4 regions of the Planococcus sp. VCh962 genome follow, and region 2 is predicted to be linked to each of the others. Evidence: riboswitches for the same ligand, from Rfam matches in the RefSeq annotation. Region 2 holds a riboswitch; each other region holds the start of a gene.
The links. Region 2 has a riboswitch for S-adenosylmethionine ahead of AC3AQ9_RS09225 (methionine ABC transporter ATP-binding protein). Riboswitches for the same ligand answer to the same signal wherever they lie in the genome.

Region 1 (4,442 bases), on a different contig from region 2:
GACATATCGTAGCGGAAAAATGGGGTGATCAAGTAAATGCCATGGAATAAATCCGCTGCTGTATCGATCAATTCTTTTGCAATCTGGATGCCTTCTTTGGTAGCGCGGTCTTTATCATTGCCGCAAGCACGCATCCGCTCCAGTGCATCTTCCGACAACTTGATGCCAGGCACTTCATTATGCAGGAATTCGGCACTGCGGATACTGGTCAAAGGCATCACTCCGAGGAAAATAGGGGTTTTCAAATGCTTTGTCGCTTCATAGATTTCAACGATTTTCTCTTTTGTGTAAACCGGCTGCGAAATGAAATAATCCGCCCCGCTTTCTATTTTCTTTTCAAGCCGCGCGACTGCCCGGTCTAAAACGCGGACATTCGGATTAAATGCGGCAGCTACGGAGAAGTTCGCTTTTTTGCGCAGCGGTTTACCGGAAAATGAAATGCCTTCATTCAGCTTTTTGATCAACTGGATCAATTCCAGGCTCGAGACATCATAAACACTTGTCGCCCCAGGAAAATCCCCCACTTTTGTCGGGTCTCCTGTTACTGCAAGAATATCATGGATTCCCAATGCATCGAGTCCCATCAAATGCGACTGCAAGCCGATCAAATTCCGGTCGCGGCATGTAATATGTGCAAGAGGGCGGATTTGTTCCTGGTGTTTCAAGATGGATCCCATTGCCAGATTGCTGACTCTTGGAGAAGCGAGTGAATTGTCCGCCATCGTAACTGCGTCCACACCTGCTGCATTCAGCGCTTTTGAACCTTCAATGAACTTTGTAATATCCAAATGTTTCGGTGTATCCAGCTCCACAATAATGGTGCGTTCCGTTTTCGCTTTTTCATGAAGCGGTGCTACTTCCAGTGCTTCTGCTTCGCGAATAACAATCGGCTTTTTCTTTATCACTTCTTTTTGGGTAATCGGTTTTAAATTGCCGATGCGCTTTTTCAGCGCTTCGATGTGCTTTGGCGTGGTGCCGCAACAGCCGCCAATCAGGCGCGCGCCTTCTTCTCTTAATAATAATCCTGCACGCCCGAAATAATCAGCTTCCGACTCATAGACCACACGGCCATTTTCAAGATCCAGTAAGCTGGCGTTCGGATAAGCCGAAAGGAACGCTTTTTCCGGCAACGATACTTCTTCCAGCGCCTGGATCGTATGATGCGGCCCCAAACGGCAATTGACACCGACAATGTCCGCACCTAATCCTTCCAGCTGGTGCAGGGCATCATTCAAAGCCATGCCGTTTTGCAAAATGCCCGGCTCGTGCATCGACACTTGGGCAATCAGCGGCACATCGGTCACTTTCCGTAAATGGCTGACGGTCGCAGCCAGTTCTTCAAAATCATAATAAGTCTCAAGCAGCAAGGCATCCGGGTCTCCCGCCAGTAAATATCCTGCTTGCTGATCCACCATCGCGATGATTTCCTGCAGAGTGGCATCGCTTTTCCGGATGCCCCGGATGCCGCCAATTGTCCCAAAAACAAATTGGTCGCCGGCGGCAGCTGCTCTTTTCGCGATGCGAATAGCCGCTTCGTTGATCTCTTTGACTTGATGTTCCAATCCATAGCGCGCAAGTTTTAAGGCATTGCCGCCATACGTATTGGTTTGGATAATGTCCGCACCTGCCTGAATGTATTCCTGGTGAATCTTTTCAATGATTTCCGGCCGCTGCAAATTCAATTCCTCATTGCAGTATTCGATGCCGTAAGAATACAATAGGGTTCCCATCGCGCCGTCTGCCGTCAGTATTCTCGTCTTTAGCTCATCTAGTAAACCCATGCTCTTCACCCTCCTAAATATACAAAAAAAGCCATCTTTGAAAAAGAAGGCTTTACGATTAATAAACTCGTTCCTTTTCATCTGCCAGACATTTGCATGCCTGCTGGATTTAGCACCTGACCATTAATGGCTGGTTGCTGAAGCGTCATAGGGCCAGTCCCTCGACTTCTCTCGATAAGAATTCACTATTCAGTTATGATTCGATGTTAACGGCAATGAGTGGCGATTCCTTTGACTGATGTTTCTCTTTATTCCACTTTAACGGGCAGTATGGCTCCCGCTTTGGCAAGCGGGAAGCCGACTGACCGTAAAAGTCCGATTGATTCAACTAACCATCAGTGGAGTAAGATCCCCACTGATTGAAGTTTCTCTTTATATCTTCAAATCCTACCTGTATCCAGGCTTCAGGTCAAGTTGATTTATCTAAAAAGATTGAACTTTCTGTGTTGAAGAGTGATTTATCAAAGAGGTGTGTTTTTTGCCGCTTGAATTGGATCAAATTCCGCTGCGTGGACCTCGAATTTGTACCAGGTAAAATCTCCATCTTCCAGCTGCCACGTAATTTCGATCTTTGAAGGGACTTTGATTCCGCCAGCGCTGTGATGCTCTTTGATTTCAGCCACGCACGGCACAAGTGGCGCTTCCGGGCTATTGTCTTTGTAGCGATGGGCGACAATTTTCTGCAGCTCTCCGTCTTCCTTAAAATGATATATTGCCGATCCCGATACCCCTTGATAATCCATGGTGGCCTTGGCTGTATTTTCATCAATTTCTTCCCAGTTGATATAGGGGCTGAGGGCGGCTGTCGGATACCAGGACACTTCCATTAAATACCGCTGCAATGCCGACTGATCCGTTTTTTCATTATCAGCTACTCGGGTAAGCGGAAACAGCCCTCCTGCTTTAACCAGCATGTCAGCTTTTCCTGATTCGAAACTGTCCCGGCCCACAACTTGGACAAAAGGCAGCATGTTCATTTTCACTGTCCAGGTAAACGACGGCGGATCGGTCGTAACGGTCTGTTCCGCTTCCGCTTTTATCCACTCCTGCTGTTCGGGCTTCAACCTCATCCAGCCGGTTTGCCTAAGAAAAATAGTACGGATTTGGTCCTTGCCGACAATCCCGACATGGGTCAGCCATTTTTTCACAGGTGCTGGAAGCGGCTCCAGCATATCCTCTGTTATTTCACGCGGCTCTGCATCCGGAACCTTTGCCAGCTGCTGGTCAATTTGTTTCTTGCTCTGGCTGCTGAAATTCCACAACGCCCCTTTATATAACGCAGCTACAGCAACGACGAAAAGTGAAGTCACGACTCTCTTCCTCATCTTACAGCACCTCCATTTTTGCATTACTACCTAATATACGACATTGGAAGAGTTTTTCCTGTCAGAAAAAATGATTTATGCGAGTAATTTGTTCCCATGCATTCAATTCCTCCAGTTCCATCTTCAACAAAGCTTTTAAGGTTTATTCACCCAACCGATTTCATATACTTTCCACCGGGAAAAACTCTTTTAAAGTATAGAGCGGCCGAATGTTTGGCTGATCTTCAAACGGGTGGAACTCGACGCTTCCAACATGCACTCCCATATTGTATTCGCCGATCACCGAGTCCAGAAGGATGAAGACAATCGGAATAATTTCCTCCTCATTTTCTTCTGTCAGCCCTTTGATATAAAGCATCATATTGACTTCTTCCTGCTCTACATCCTGAAGCGCTGTATAATAGACATCCTCCCATGTCAATTCCCTTTTTCCATAATAAACACTGAACTCTTCTTCTGAAGGCTGCCTGAAAGCAATGATTTCAAAGCGTTCAAGTTCCGGAGCAGTTTCCTGCAAATCAAACACCGCTTCAAAACCCTCTACTATGCCGTCCGCACTGATAATAAATTCGCGTTTGCCGTTCTCCGGCTCAGCACTGAACTCAAAAACGAGATGCTTATTCACTTTCTGAAGCTTTTGCTGCAATTCATCAAAAAGCTCTTCCCTATTTTCTTCAGCCAACTCAAAGTAAATTCCCTCATTCTCCTCGAACCATTTCCAAAAAGCTTCAATTTTATTCTTTCGTGTAGGCAGCCATTTCATCCTGTTGATCCCCTCTTTTCCTAACGTCTTTTCTTTTTCTTTCAACGTATTAACATATAATTCTAATCAAGGTAATTATAAAGCCTCACACACAAGTGATTAAAAATTCCTATTTTTCTAATTATAATTAGTAATCAACAGCTAGTCTACAACATTTTAAAAACAAAAAGGTCCATGCTAATTTTATCGTTGCCTGAAGAATTAAAGAAATTTCCGAACGGCATTGAAGCCAGCAATTTTAACTATAATAATAAGTGAAAAATTTTTTGCTACTCGATAAGATTGAAATTATTTTATCCAAAACTCTATACTTAAAAATATGAATTTTAATGATTAGCAATAAAAAGTTTGCCTTTCTTTATTTCTTTGCGAAAACGGATATAATAATTTCACTCATCATGATGAATAATTTATAACGGATTGGAACGAATTGCCGAACTGGCTTTTGGCATATACAAAGCTCACTCTTTTGAAAAAGCAGCTGAATAGCGCATTAAAGACTCAGAACTAGTGAAGAAACGGCGAAAACTCAAAAAATGCTATTTGATAAAGTTATCTACTTGGAAGTCGCCT
Region 2 (4,442 bases):
GATCGCTTGGCTTGTCGCGATATATTCCTCGCGTTTGGAATTGATGGACTGGGAAATGGTTAACGCTGCTTCTTTGATAGCTGTCATTGATTTTCCTCCTCAAAATTTACTGGGCACTATTATAGAATCAACCGAGCATTCAGCGGAATGAAGCCCCGCTGATTGAAGTTTCTCTTTATTGATAATCCACTAGCTCTTCTACAGGGACAAATGTCGGAATCTGGGCGCCTTTTGTATGTTCAATAATGAAATCTGCTGTATCTTCCTGTTGGTATAATTCAACGATTTTCAAGAAATCAGGATCATCAGCGTTTTCTTTGCTGGCAGCAATTAAGTTGATATAAGGCGCCGCTGTTTCACTTTCACGGGCAATCGGGTCTTCTGTCGGATTCAATCCTGCGTCAACCGCAACGCCGTTGTTGATGATGGAAGCAGCTACATCCGGCATAGCGCGTGGTGTCTGACCTGATACCATTGGAACCAGCTCGATTTTTTTGGGGTTTTCAATAATGTCATCCGCTGTTCCAGTCAATCCAGCATCTTCAGAAAGTTTGATCAATCCAGCCTCTTGCAATAGCAATAATCCGCGTCCCATATTTGTTGCTTCATTTGGCAAAGCAATTTGAGCACCTTCTGGAAGTTCGTCAATGGACTTGTACTTTTCTGAGTAAAGGCCCATCGGTGCAATAACTGTTGAACCGATGGGTACGATGTCAATATTATGTTCTGCAACAAATTCATCGAAATAGGAAATGGTTTGGAAAGCATTCAAATCCAATTCTCCTTCGGCAAGCGCCATGTTAGGAGCGACATAATCCGAAAACGTAACGATTTCAATGTCAATTCCTTCTTTTGCAGCTTTTTCCGCTACATAATCCCAGATTGTCGTGTCCGAACCACTGATGCCAAGTGTGACTTTTCTGTTTCCATCAGCACTTTCTTCATCGCCGCCTCCGCACGCTGCTAGGATCAAAGCCACCAAGGCCAGTAATAAAAGGGATGTAATTTTCTTCATGTTGTTATTCCTCCAATAGTTGTTTGTTTTAATATTGTTTGGCAATCAATTAAAATTTCACACATGCTGCCTGCAATTTTTAACTTCTTCTGACCCGTTTTGATAAGACGTTGCCAAACGATTGGACGCCTTGCACAAGGACAACAAGAATGGCAACGGTGATGAACATGACTAATGTGTCAAAGCGCTGGTATCCATAGGTAATCGCTAAATCTCCGAGACCGCCGCCACCGATTGCACCAGCCATAGCGGATGCCCCGATTAAACCGACAATTGCAATGGTCAGGGCCAGCACCAGTGAACTTAATGCTTCCGGGATTAAAAAGCGGAAGATGATCTGGGCTGGCGAAGCGCCCATTGCCTGAGCGGCTTCGATAACGCCTTTATCGACTTCTAAGAGCGAGTTCTCGATCAGCCGTGCAATATAAGGGCCAGCGTAAAAGACGAGAGGGACAATGGCAGCGGCTGTTCCGATGGATGTGCCAACGATCAGCCGGGTCAGTGGAATAATGGCAACCATCAAAATGATAAACGGCACGGACCGGAAAATATTGATGATGACATTCAGTACTTTTGAAACCGATTCGTTTTCCAATAAATGCCCTTTGCGGGTGACAACCAGCAAAATGCCAAGCGGGAATCCAATGATCAATGAAAAGAAAAAGGAAGCTCCCGTCATATAAACCGTTTCCCAAAGGGCCTCTAAAATTTGTTCGTTATCAATTAGCATAGTTTGCTACCTCCTCAACCTTGACTGTGTCGCTCCGGATAGCTTTTAAGGCCTGCTGGATTTCAACAGGAGGACCAGAAAACTCTACAATCAGATTGCCGTAAGGCGAGCCTTGCAGTTCTGTAATATTGCCGAACAGCACATTGAGATCCAAATTGAATTCGCGGGAAACTCTCGACATCAATGGCTGTCCGACCGCAGATCCGGTAAATTGGATGCGGTAAATCGCATGGCTGCGATTAGGATCCTGAATCTGGTTAAGCAATGATTCTGGGAGTTCATCGTTCATCACTGACCGGACAAACCTTTGGGTAGTGGGATGTTGCGGTTTAGTGAATACGTCGAATACGCTTCCTTGTTCAATCACTTTTCCTGCTTCGAGAACAGCCACTTTATCACAGATTTCACGAATAACACCCATTTCATGCGTAATCAATAATATAGTGATATTGTATTCACGATTGACGCGCCGGAGTAATTCCAGAATGGATTGCGTCGTCTGCGGATCAAGGGCTGACGTTGCTTCATCACATAAGAGAACAGAAGGATTAGTGGCAAGTGCGCGGGCAATGCCAATACGCTGTTTCTGTCCACCCGAGAGCTGGTCCGGATACTTTTCAGCCTGGTCAGCAAGGCCAACAAAGTCCAGCAGATCTTTGACTTGCTCTTTGATCTTGTTTTTTGGCGTTTTCGCTAAAATAAGCGGCATGGCTACATTGTGGAAAACGGTCTTCGAATTCAGCAAATTAAAGTGCTGGAAAATCATTCCGATGTCTTTCCGTGTTTCCCGTATTTCTTTGCTGGATAAAGTAGATATGTCTTTGCCGTGTATTAAAACCCGGCCGGTTGTTGGCCGTTCCAGCAAATTGACCGTTCGGATCAATGAACTTTTGCCGGCGCCGCTGAACCCGATGACGCCATATATTTCACCGGTTTCGACAGTTAAATCAATCCCGTTCAATGCATGGATTTCCTGTTTGCCGGACTGGTAGGTTTTTGCAACCCTTTCAAATTGAATCATCTGTCTGCCTCCTCTTGCTGTGGGAATTCTGCAAATCTTGTTGCGTACTTTTCTATCTTTCCTAATTATTGAACGAAAAAAAGCCTTCTTTTTTCTTATCGACAAGAAAAAAGAAGGCTTCGGCATGAAACCATCTCGCTCTCATCTTCCAAATGCAAAATCGCATTTGCAGGAGTTAGCACAGTTTTCGCATATAGCGAATCCGCTGCTGAAACGTCAAAGGGCCTGTCCCTCGGTTTCTCTGGATAAGAAAGTGATGTACGTTATTCGATTTGTAATGTTTACTTTATTGCGAAATAACGAATAAGTCAAGGGGATTTGCAATAAAAATTTAACTTAATACAGAAAAATATGAGTTGACCCAAGAGCGGCGGGCATCTTAGGCGGAGCCGGCCGGTTTTTTCCGGAAAACAGAAGAGACCTTATTTTCTGTTCCATTTTTAATGCGTGCGATGTTTTCGAGATGCTTCCAGAGCGCCATGGCAAACAAGGCGAAGGCTGTTACTAAAGGCCATAACCCTTCAGCCGGCCAGTAGGCGATGGCAAAAAACATGCCGTATAATACGAGAACTCCGACCACCAAATAGTCGGTAGCCAGCGCTGCCAGCACAAGCAGCAGCCCGCCGGCCAGGCCAAGCTTCCAATCAAGGGCTAACATGACGCCGATGACAGAAGCCGTTCCTTTTCCGCCATCAAAGTTCATATAGAACGGAAAGTTATGGCCGAAAATGACACCGGCTCCTGCGAAGAACAGCAGCATCCAAACCATTTCATCAGGGAAAGAAGAGCCGCTCAGCAACAAGCGGAAACCTGCCACAACAGCCGCTCCTTTAAGAATATCAAGAAAAGCTACCAGTGCTCCATATTTCCAGCCGAGAACAATGGCTGCATTTGATGCTCCTGAATTTTTGACGCCTTCTTTTTTGACATTTACGCCGGACAGCAGCTGGGCAGCAATAGAACCATGCAGACAGCCGATCAAATAACCTAAAATAAGTGCAAGTGCAATCCATACAATCATTATTGTTCACCTCTATTACTGTAAACGTATAAAAAAGTAATAGGTTTCAAAATCTTTTGAAAAAATGCACTTGACAAAATTATTTGTTTTATTTTATACTTCTCAACATGATGGAAAACTAAATCTGAATACTCTTATCAAGAGAGGCGGAGGGAATAGGCCCTATGATGCCCGGCAACCAACAAGCGACGCTTGGAAAGGTGCTAAATCCTACAGATCCGGGACGACGGGATCTGGCAGATGAGAGGAGGCAATCCGTATATGACGGCCCTCTTCTTAAGTGAAGGGGGCTTTTTTCTATTCCTCCTCAACCATGGTTTCCATCAAAAAAACCTTAGGAGGAAACAAAATGACAAACTTTAAACCTGAAACGCTTTTATTGCATGGGGCACAGCAACCGGATCCAGTAACTGGAGCCAGAGGGGTAGCCATCCATAAAACGACTTCTTATGTGTTTAAAAATACGGAGCATGCCCAGAATTTATTCGGGTTAAAAGAAACAGGAAATATTTACTCACGCATCATGAACCCGACGGTTGACGTTTTTGAACAGCGCGTGGCGCTTCTTGAAGGCGGAACAGCAGCGGTAGCTTTATCTTCAGGAATGGCAGCCATTGCTTTTTCTGTCCTGAACATAGCAGAAGCAGGCGATGAA
Region 3 (4,442 bases), on a different contig from region 2:
TCAGCAAGGAATATCCGGATGTCGAGGCGGAACAGGGCTTGGTCGATGCTGTAGCAGCTCATTTTGTCCTGCGGCCGGAAGAGCTCGAAGTTGTGGTAGCCTCTAATTTGTTTGCGGACATCTTATCCGACCTTGGCAGCGCGCTTGCAGGCAGCCTGGGTCTCGCGCCAAGCGCAAACCTCAACCCGGAGCGGAATACTCCAAGCATGTTTGAATCGGTCCACGGTTCCGCGCCAGATATCGTAGGCAAAGGCATCGCGAATCCAATCGGTTCCATTGGCAGTGTAGCGATGATGCTTGATCATCTTGGGCTTAAGGAAGAAGCGGAGCTGCTGAACTGGGCTATTGCTGAAACGACGCGCCAAGGCATCATGACACGTGATATCGGAGGGACGCATGACACTCAGGCAGTAACAGATGCAATTATTGAAAACTTGTCTGCTGTAAAGGAGGAAGTTCATAAATGAGAATTAAGAAATTGACTGGAAGCGGATGCGGATAGAAGAACCGGTGTATTGAAAGAACTGCTTGGCTCCAACGGAAACGAGGTGGACGTCTGCAAAATCCGGATTGTGGGCAGGCAGTAATCAATCCGGCGGAAATCATCAACCAGCTATAAGAATAGCTATTGGTCTAAGAAAGGCGATCCATTCCAAACCGGGATGGACTGTTTTACTATCGCTTAAAAGGTTTCAGTTGTTCGGCGGCGTCATCGTGCTGCCGGTCATTGGAATGCTAATTGGACAAGTCAGTGGGCTGTTCCTGCTCGGGATCCAGCTGACGCTGCTGATTTCAGCAGGGCTTCTGATCGTCAATTTGATGTTGCTGCACCGGATTTCCAAGTACAATGACCGCTTTGTTTTATTTGAAAAACAGATTCATTAAATCCAAAACAGCCCGGCATCTCAAATGATGCCGGGCTGCCGTTATTCAATTTCCGAAATGGATAGCTTCCCATTCGGGGCGCAAAATCCCCATCACGATGACGTCAAAGCGTTTGCCGTCACGGTAAACCATCGAGCGCTTGCGGCCTTCTATTTGAAAGCCCGCTTTTTCATATGCCCGGATGCCGCCTTTATTGTACTCGATCACTTCGAGGCCGACCCGGTCCAGGTTCAATTCATGGAAAGCATAGCGGAGAATCAGTTTCAGCGCATCCGATCCGTAGCCTTTGCTGCGGTCCGCGGCATCCCCGATGCCGATGGCCATCATCCCGGCGCGGTTATTCCATTCAATTGAGTGGATAACAATGAAGCCGATCAAACGGTCTCCATTAATTGTTCTCAGTCGGAAATAAGCTTCATTAGGGTTCGGGGCGCCTTCACCAGAAAGCTGCTCCCGGCTGCGGGGAAGGGCGAACTCGGTATCGACGTTCCGCAGATATTCCGCGTCTTCTCCCCATTGCAGCATGATGTCTGTGTCTTCTTCTCGCGGCAGTGAAAGCTTCAGCTTTTCACCGGTAAAAAGGTTTGAAGTAATGGTTGTCATGTCAGTCTCCTTAGCATTTGTGATTTTTCAACACCTCATTAATTGAAAACCGGTCTGTCATACGCAATAACCTCAACCCCTTAACCTGTAGTAGTTCCATCATAGAATTTTTAATAATGGATGGCAATAAACAATGTGGAAAAGTTGACGGTAAAATAAAAAGATTAAGAATTTTAGAAAGCGCTTTAAACACGACAGGGAAAAGGTTCAAAGAAAAACCTGTAAATTAATACCGGAATAAGTAGTTATAAAATTTGAAATGTTTGGTTGACTTTAATATTTCCTAGTATTATGATTGGATTTAAATTTAATAATCTTATCCAGAGAAGCCGAGGGACTGGCCCATTGACGCTTCAGCAACCTCTGACATTTGTCGGAAAGGTGCTAATTCCAGCAAGATTTTTTCTTGGGAGATAAGAGAGCGGATTCTGTCCATTTACGCAGCCCTCTTTTCTCGATTGTTGAGAAAAAGAGGGCTTTTTATATTTTCTGCTGTCGGTGCCGCATAAATTTAACGATTAAAAATGAGGAGGAAGAATATGACGAAGAAACGGATTTACTTGAACGCATTTGAAATGGTATGTGCGGGTGGGCACCAGTCCCCTGGCTTATGGGTACATGAAGACGATCGTTCCCATACGTACACAGACAGTGAATACTGGATTGAACTTGCCAAGCTTTTGGAAAAAGGGAAATTCGATGCGGTGTTTTTGGCGGATGTGCTGGGTACTTATGACGTTTATAACGGATCCCGGGATGCCGCGCTCCGCAATGCCGTACAGTCTCCGGTCAATGATCCGCTGCTGGTCGTGCCGCTGATGTCTTCAGTAACTAAACATTTGAGTTTCGGGGTCACAGCTTCGGTCAGTCATGAACATCCTTATACATTTGCGCGGCGCATGTCGACACTGGATCATTTGACGAAAGGGCGGATCGGCTGGAATGTGGTGACCTCTTATCTGAAAAGTGCTGCGCTCAATATCGGTCTGGAAGATCAAATGAACCATGACCAGCGCTACGACTTCGCAGCTGAGTTTCTGGAGGTCTGCTATAAGCTATGGGAAGGAAGCTGGGAAGAGGGCGCTGTCGTCCGCGATAAACAGACGAAAGTCTACACCGATCCTTCAAAGGTCAATGACATCCGGCATGAAGGGAAATATTTCAAAGTGCCTGGCGCGCACTTGTCAGAACCTTCGCCGCAGCGTACACCGGTGTTGTTTCAGGCAGGCGCTTCACCGCGCGGCCGTGAATTTGCAGCCAAGCATGCGGAATCCGTCTTCACAGCGGGACCGACAACCCAAGTAGTGAAAAAGGGAGTAGCCGCATTGCGGGAACGGATCCAGGCAAACGGGCGCAATCCCGAAGATGTCATCGTCTATACAACATTCACGGCCATCGTCGGCAAGACGGAAGAGGAAGCGCAAGCCAAATACGAGGAACTGAAAAGCTACGTCAGTTACGAAGGAGCTCTTGCGCTGCTCGGCGGCTGGACGGGCATCGATTTTTCAGGCTATGATCCTGACGACACGTTGGAGTATATCCAAAGCAATGCCATGCAGTCAGCGGTGGAAGTATTTACACGTGCCGATCCGGACCGCAAATGGACCATCCGTGAACTTGCCACATTTGTCGGCATTGGCGGCAGAGGGCCCGTCGCAGTAGGGACTCCAGAACAGATTGCGGATGAAATCGAATATTGGGCGGAAGAAACAGGCGTTGACGGCTTCAACCTCGCCTATACGCTAGCCCCTGGCAGTTTTAAGGACTTTGTTGAACTCGTCATTCCTGTCCTGCAGGAACGCGGCCTTGTCCAGAAAGAATATGCAGAAGGCACATATCGCGAAAAAATTTATGGAAAAGGCCAGACCGGATTGAAAGAAACGCATCCCGGAGCAAGCTACAAACAATTGCACCAGCCGGTTGAAAACTAAGGGGGAGTGGACATGATTACAGCTTACTGGATTGCAGTCGCGGTTTTCTGGATTGCCGGACTGGCACTATGGGATAAGATCTATCCAAAAACGAAGCAGAAAGGAGAGGAAAGCAATGAGTGAAAATACAACATGGCTACTGCCATTTATTATCGTAATGCTTGTCGGCTATTTTGCATGGACGACGTGGCTCGGCAAGAAAGGCGCTGTCCACAGCGGTTCGATGAAAGGCTTTGCCCTTGCTAAAGGTAAAATAAGGCCGTCTTTGGTCGGCCTGAGTTTCGGCGCTTCCTACGCGAGCGCGAATTTATTCCTCGGCGTCCCGGGCTGGGCCTATACATATGGGTTGTCGACATTATGGTACACCATTGGCTGCTTTGGCGTCACATGGCTCGGTTTGCTGCTGTTCACGAAGACCTTCTGGCGCTATGGCCAGAAAAATGGCGGCAGCCTGACCCTTCCACAATGGCTCGGCAATCGCTATAATAGCAAAACGCTTCAAGTGCTCGTGGCACTTTTGGTATTGTTCAATATCTATTATATTGTTGGCCAGAATGTTGGGCTTGCCACGATGTTTGAAACGGTCATCGGCATCCCGTATATGTGGGGCATTGCGATCGGCGTCGGCATTACCATTGTCTACGTCAGTCTCGGTGGCGCTTTTGCCCAGATAGTCAGTGACGGTATACAAGGCACCGCGATGGCGGTTGTTTCGATCCTGCTGTTCCTCTCGCTGCTGTGGACGATTGGTGGGGGCATGAATGTCTTCGGAACACTTTACTCGGAACTCCGTGCAATCGATCCGGCGTTGGTGGCACCGCTCTCAAACGGTGGCCCTTTCTATAGCGGCTTTGCTATTTTAAGCATCCAGTGGCTGCTGTTTTCATTCGTACTGCTGCCGCATTTGATGAACAAAGTGTTGACCGTTGAAAAAGAAGAGGATTTGCGGACCTTCACTTTATCAGCCGGGTTTTCCCTCTTCGTCTTATCCGTCTTTTCGGTCTTTGCCGGCCTTGCGGCACG
Region 4 (4,442 bases), on a different contig from region 2:
TAAAGTATATGACTATACGATGAAAGGCAACACTGTGGCCGTTGTCACTGATGGAACTGCCGTTCTTGGACTTGGAAATATTGGCCCTGAAGCGTCATTGCCGGTGATGGAAGGAAAGGCTGTATTGTTCAAAGAGTTTGCTGGTGTGGACGCTTTCCCGATTTGCTTGAATACTACCGATGCTGAAACAATTATTCAAACCGTCAAATTGCTGGAACCCGGTTTTGGCGGGGTGAACTTAGAAGATATTTCCGCTCCGACATGTTTTATTGTTGAAGAGCGTTTGAAAGCAGAAATGGGCATTCCGGTGTTCCATGACGATCAGCATGGAACAGCAATTGTTACATTAGCTGGTTTGATCAACGCTCTAAAATTAGTCGGAAAAAATATTTCAGAAACAAAAATAGTCGTCAACGGAGCAGGCGCTGCTGGCATAGCGGTGGTTAAGCTATTGAGAAAGTTCGGCTGCAGCCAGCTGATCATGTGTGACACCAAAGGAGCTATTTTTGAAGGGCGGACCTACGGCATGAATCCGTTCAAGGAAAAAGTTGCAGAAAACACCAATACGGAACGCATTGAAGGATTACTGAGCGAAGTGATCAAAGGTGCAGATGTCTTTATCGGGGTTTCAGCAGAAGGTGCTCTTACCCAGGACATGGTGCGCAGTATGGCTCAAGATTCCATCATTTTCGCAATGGCCAATCCAAATCCGGAAATCCTGCCGCATTTGGCGAAAGAGGCAGGGGCTCGTGTAGTGGGAACTGGCCGCTCTGATTTCCCGAATCAAGTCAATAATGTATTGGCATTCCCAGGGATTTTCAGAGGTGCATTGGACGTTCAGGCAAGTGCAATCAATGATGAAATGAAAGTTGCGGCTGTACATGCGATTGCCAGTTTGATTGAGGATAAGGCAATCCATGATGATTACGTGATTCCGGCTCCATTCGATCTGCGGGTAGCACCAGCAGTGGCAGAAGCTGTTGCAAAAGCAGCAGTGGAAACAGGTGTAGCAAAATACGCATCTGTGCAGGAAAATCAGTCAGTTGAAGTTGCGACCGGGTCAGGCAGTTAACATATATATAGAAGAAAGCCGTTCAATCTAATCGATTGAACGGCTTTTTTGTTGGACAAGAGGAGAAAAGTTGCTATTTATCGTATAGACGATGTGATTCCGGCAGATTCCCGGACTTTCTGCAATGCTTGTTCCAAGTCTTCCAGTAAATCATCGGTATGTTCCAATCCGACTGACAGGCGCAATAATCCGTCTGTAATGCCCCGCTTTTCACGTTCTTCTCTCGGCATAGAGGCATGGGACATCGTCGCTGGATACGATAAAATCGACTCGACTGCGCCTAAGCTGACAGCGAAGATGGGAATGCGCAAGCTCTCAACAAACGTCCAGGCAGCTGCTTTATCTGCCAAGCGAAATGACAGGACTGCTCCTGCACCTGAGGCTTGCCGTTCATGGATCGGGTAGCCCGGATGGAAACGAAAACCCGGATAAAAAACTTCTTCAATTACCGGATGGCTGTGCAGATAATCGGCGATGATGCGAGCTGAAGCGGCTGACTGCTTGAGCCGGGCCCCCAAAGTTTTAATGCCTTGGATCAAGTTATAGGAATCCTGTGCTCCTAAAACAGAACCGAATGTGTTTTGAATAAACCCAAGCCGGTCGCCCAGTTCCACATCTTTTGTAACGGCAAGCCCTGCAATGATATCACTGTGTCCAGAAAGGAATTTCGTCGCACTATGAAGGACAAGGTCTGCTCCGAGGTCCAGCGGATTTTGATAAAGCGGCGTCATGAAGGTATTGTCGACAAATGTCAGGCAATCGTTGGCTTTTGCCAGTTTTGCGGCAATTTCAATATCGGTGATGTTCATGACTGGATTAGAAGGTGTCTCAATATAAATCACTTTAGTATTTGGCCGGATTGCTTCAGCCATTTTACTTAAATCGGTCATATTGACAAACGTGTAATCGATTTGGAATTTGTTCAGCACTTCTGTAACAAAACGGTAAGTGCCGCCGTAGACGTCTTCAGACACCAATACATGATCGCCTGCAGAAAGAAGCATGAACGCGGAAGAGATGGCGGACATGCCGGAAGCGAACGCAAAACCGCGTGTGCCATTTTCCAGTTTGGCGATTGTTTCTTCCAGCTTTAAGCGCGTCGGGTTTCCTGAACGGCTATAATCGAAAGGACCAAATTCATCAAAGCTTGGCTGGTGAAAGGTCGAAGACAAGTATATAGGCACATTTACTGCACCGGTTCGCCGGTCAACTCCGGTTGAATGGATAAATTGAGTTTCCAAATGATCGGTCATAAGTGACAAACCTCCTCTTCAAATTTGGCGAAAGCCTAAGGGAAATCGATGATTAAAACTTCGCCATCTTTTTAATAAAAACAGGGGCTTTCTTCAAAAAAGAAGAAAGCCCCTGTTCAGGAACACAATCTTCTCATCTTTTAGGCGAATGCCTATTGGAATTAGCACCGTGGCCGCGAGGCTGGTTGCTGAGACATCATAGGGCCAAATCCCTCCGTCTCTCTTGATAAGAAATTAAATATGAAGTTATACGCTGTTCGATATTTCAAAGTTTAGAGCAATTCGAATAGAAGTGCAAGGGAAAAGTGAAAATTATCAAAAAATGACTTTGAACCGAAAGGGAGTTCGGCAACAGTGCATTTCTTTTAATTCGAATAGCGAAAGGTTATAATTAGCAATATCAATCATTAAAAGGGGAATGTGGATGTATATTGTGACGTCAACAGTAGAAGTGCCAGAAGAAAAGACAAAGGATCTCATAAAAATATATCAAAATCGTTCCCGGCGGGTGGACCAGGCCGAAGGCTTTCATCAGTTTCGCCTGATTCAGAACACTAAAAAGTTAAATGAATTGACGGTGCATTTGGAATGGCATTCAAAAGAAGCTTATTTGAAATGGGTCCGAAGCAATGAATTCAAAGAAATCCATGAACTTGAAAAACATTATCCGGACAAGGCATTAGCAGGAATCGTGCCGAAAGTCCGGCAATACGAGGTCGTCGCCGAATGAACAAAGCTATTAAAGATCAAATCGCCTTGGAAACAGCCACAAGCATTTATGAAGCGTATCCAAGCCTTTGGGAACGGTTCGGTGAACAGGGCTTCCAGCATACCGAGAAAGACAATCATCATCATTTGGATCATCTCGAAACAGCTTATGAACTGGAAGACAAACAAGTATTTTTAGATTACAGCCGCTGGCTGGAAACGGTATTGAACAGCCGCAATGTGGAAACAGCACTCATCATTGATAATTTTGAACGGCTCATTAAGATTCTTCCAGGAAAAACGGAAAAACTTGAAGAAAACTTTATGCTGGATTGCCTTCGGCAAGCAAATAAATTACTTTCTAAATCGTAGCAAAAGGAGGTTGAGGAGATAATGCAGCCAACCCAACTAGCGGAATTGTTTCTGCAAGGGGAAGATATGGAAGCATTGCGCCAGATTCAATCTTTTCTTGAAAGCCATAGCCGAAAAGAATTGTTCGACCAATTACTGACGCCGGCGATGTATCATGTCGGCACGTTATGGGAAAACAATGAAATCACAGTTGCCGATGAACATTTGGCTACCGCAATCTGCGATTTCGTGGTATCTGCTGTAGAAAATAGAAAACTGGCAGAAAGCGGCGGGGAAAGAAAAGTCATGGTATTGGGGCCAGAAGGAGAAGACCATTATATCGGATTGAAGATGGTGGCATCTCTGTTCCGGGAATATGGCTGGTCGGTCCAATATATGGGACCGAATCTGCCACTGCCGCATGCTTTGGAAGCAGCAGAAAAATGGAAACCTGACGTCATTGCTTTGTCGGCAGCGCTAGCTTACAGATTGCCTTTATTGAAAACCTACGTAAATGAATTTTTGGCATTGAAGTTCCAGCCGGCTGTTCTGGTCGGCGGACGTGCAGTCAATATTTCGAATTCGAATTCTTTAAGAAACAGCGGGGCAATGGTGGTAAGAGACTTAAACCAATTAGAACTTTGGATCAAGACGGGAGAGAAGCCTGAAAATGACTACGAAATCTCAATTTAATGGTTTGCCGCTCCCGGCATTTAAAGTGAACAATGAATTATCTGTAGTTGACTACTCTATTGAAGCATATGAATTATTTGGAGAATGCCGCAAATTCACAGATATCGTTGATGCAGATAGTTTGCAAAAAGCTCGGACTTTGCTGAGTTCCGAACCCCTTCAGCCTAAATTTGAACTGAATTTCGTCTCTAACAAAGGCGATTTATTTTTAGCGGATGTTTATGGCAATTGGAGTGATCCGACCTTTCTTTCTCTTATCATTGTGCCGAAGGACAATCAGCTGGAACGTGTTTCGGGCCAATTGGCCAAACTTCGGGAAAGACTTCGGGAAACGGATTATGATCTTTTTCAGGAAAAAGAACGAA

Region 1: it holds a riboswitch for S-adenosylmethionine, as region 2 does, so the genes downstream of both, AC3AQ9_RS13100 (bifunctional homocysteine S-methyltransferase/methylenetetrahydrofolate reductase) here and AC3AQ9_RS09225 (methionine ABC transporter ATP-binding protein) in region 2, are expected to answer to the same signal.
Region 3: it holds a riboswitch for S-adenosylmethionine, as region 2 does, so the genes downstream of both, AC3AQ9_RS12585 (LLM class flavin-dependent oxidoreductase) here and AC3AQ9_RS09225 (methionine ABC transporter ATP-binding protein) in region 2, are expected to answer to the same signal.
Region 4: it holds a riboswitch for S-adenosylmethionine, as region 2 does, so the genes downstream of both, AC3AQ9_RS18100 (aminotransferase class I/II-fold pyridoxal phosphate-dependent enzyme) here and AC3AQ9_RS09225 (methionine ABC transporter ATP-binding protein) in region 2, are expected to answer to the same signal.

Annotation. Positions count from the first base shown of each region.
Region 1 is NZ_JBYLHS010000004.1:89,220-93,661, reverse strand. It holds gene AC3AQ9_RS13100 (bifunctional homocysteine S-methyltransferase/methylenetetrahydrofolate reductase) at 1-1,781, opposite strand, end outside; SAM riboswitch class I at 1,856-1,962, opposite strand; gene AC3AQ9_RS13095 (DUF6920 family protein) at 2,243-3,106, opposite strand; gene AC3AQ9_RS13090 (hypothetical protein) at 3,267-3,869, opposite strand.
Region 2 is NZ_JBYLHS010000002.1:382,940-387,381, reverse strand. It holds gene AC3AQ9_RS09240 (M20 family metallopeptidase) at 1-87, opposite strand, end outside; gene AC3AQ9_RS09235 (MetQ/NlpA family ABC transporter substrate-binding protein) at 176-1,015, opposite strand; gene AC3AQ9_RS09230 (methionine ABC transporter permease) at 1,095-1,745, opposite strand; gene AC3AQ9_RS09225 (methionine ABC transporter ATP-binding protein) at 1,735-2,766, opposite strand; SAM riboswitch class I at 2,905-3,018, opposite strand; gene AC3AQ9_RS09220 (glycerol-3-phosphate acyltransferase) at 3,146-3,787, opposite strand; SAM riboswitch class I at 3,919-4,034, shown strand; gene AC3AQ9_RS09215 (O-acetylhomoserine aminocarboxypropyltransferase/cysteine synthase family protein) at 4,137-4,442, shown strand, end outside.
Region 3 is NZ_JBYLHS010000003.1:267,198-271,639, forward strand. It holds gene AC3AQ9_RS12570 (tartrate dehydrogenase) at 1-467, shown strand, start outside; gene AC3AQ9_RS12575 (hypothetical protein) at 529-885, shown strand; gene AC3AQ9_RS12580 (GNAT family N-acetyltransferase) at 931-1,479, opposite strand; SAM riboswitch class I at 1,802-1,908, shown strand; gene AC3AQ9_RS12585 (LLM class flavin-dependent oxidoreductase) at 2,028-3,419, shown strand; gene AC3AQ9_RS12590 (sodium:solute symporter family transporter) at 3,535-4,442, shown strand, end outside.
Region 4 is NZ_JBYLHS010000009.1:80,405-84,846, reverse strand. It holds gene ystJ (NADP-dependent malic enzyme) at 1-1,072, shown strand, start outside; gene AC3AQ9_RS18100 (aminotransferase class I/II-fold pyridoxal phosphate-dependent enzyme) at 1,150-2,325, opposite strand; SAM riboswitch class I at 2,456-2,558, opposite strand; gene AC3AQ9_RS18095 (antibiotic biosynthesis monooxygenase family protein) at 2,750-3,055, shown strand; gene AC3AQ9_RS18090 (hypothetical protein) at 3,052-3,405, shown strand; gene AC3AQ9_RS18085 (cobalamin B12-binding domain-containing protein) at 3,427-4,077, shown strand; gene AC3AQ9_RS18080 (STAS domain-containing protein) at 4,055-4,442, shown strand, end outside.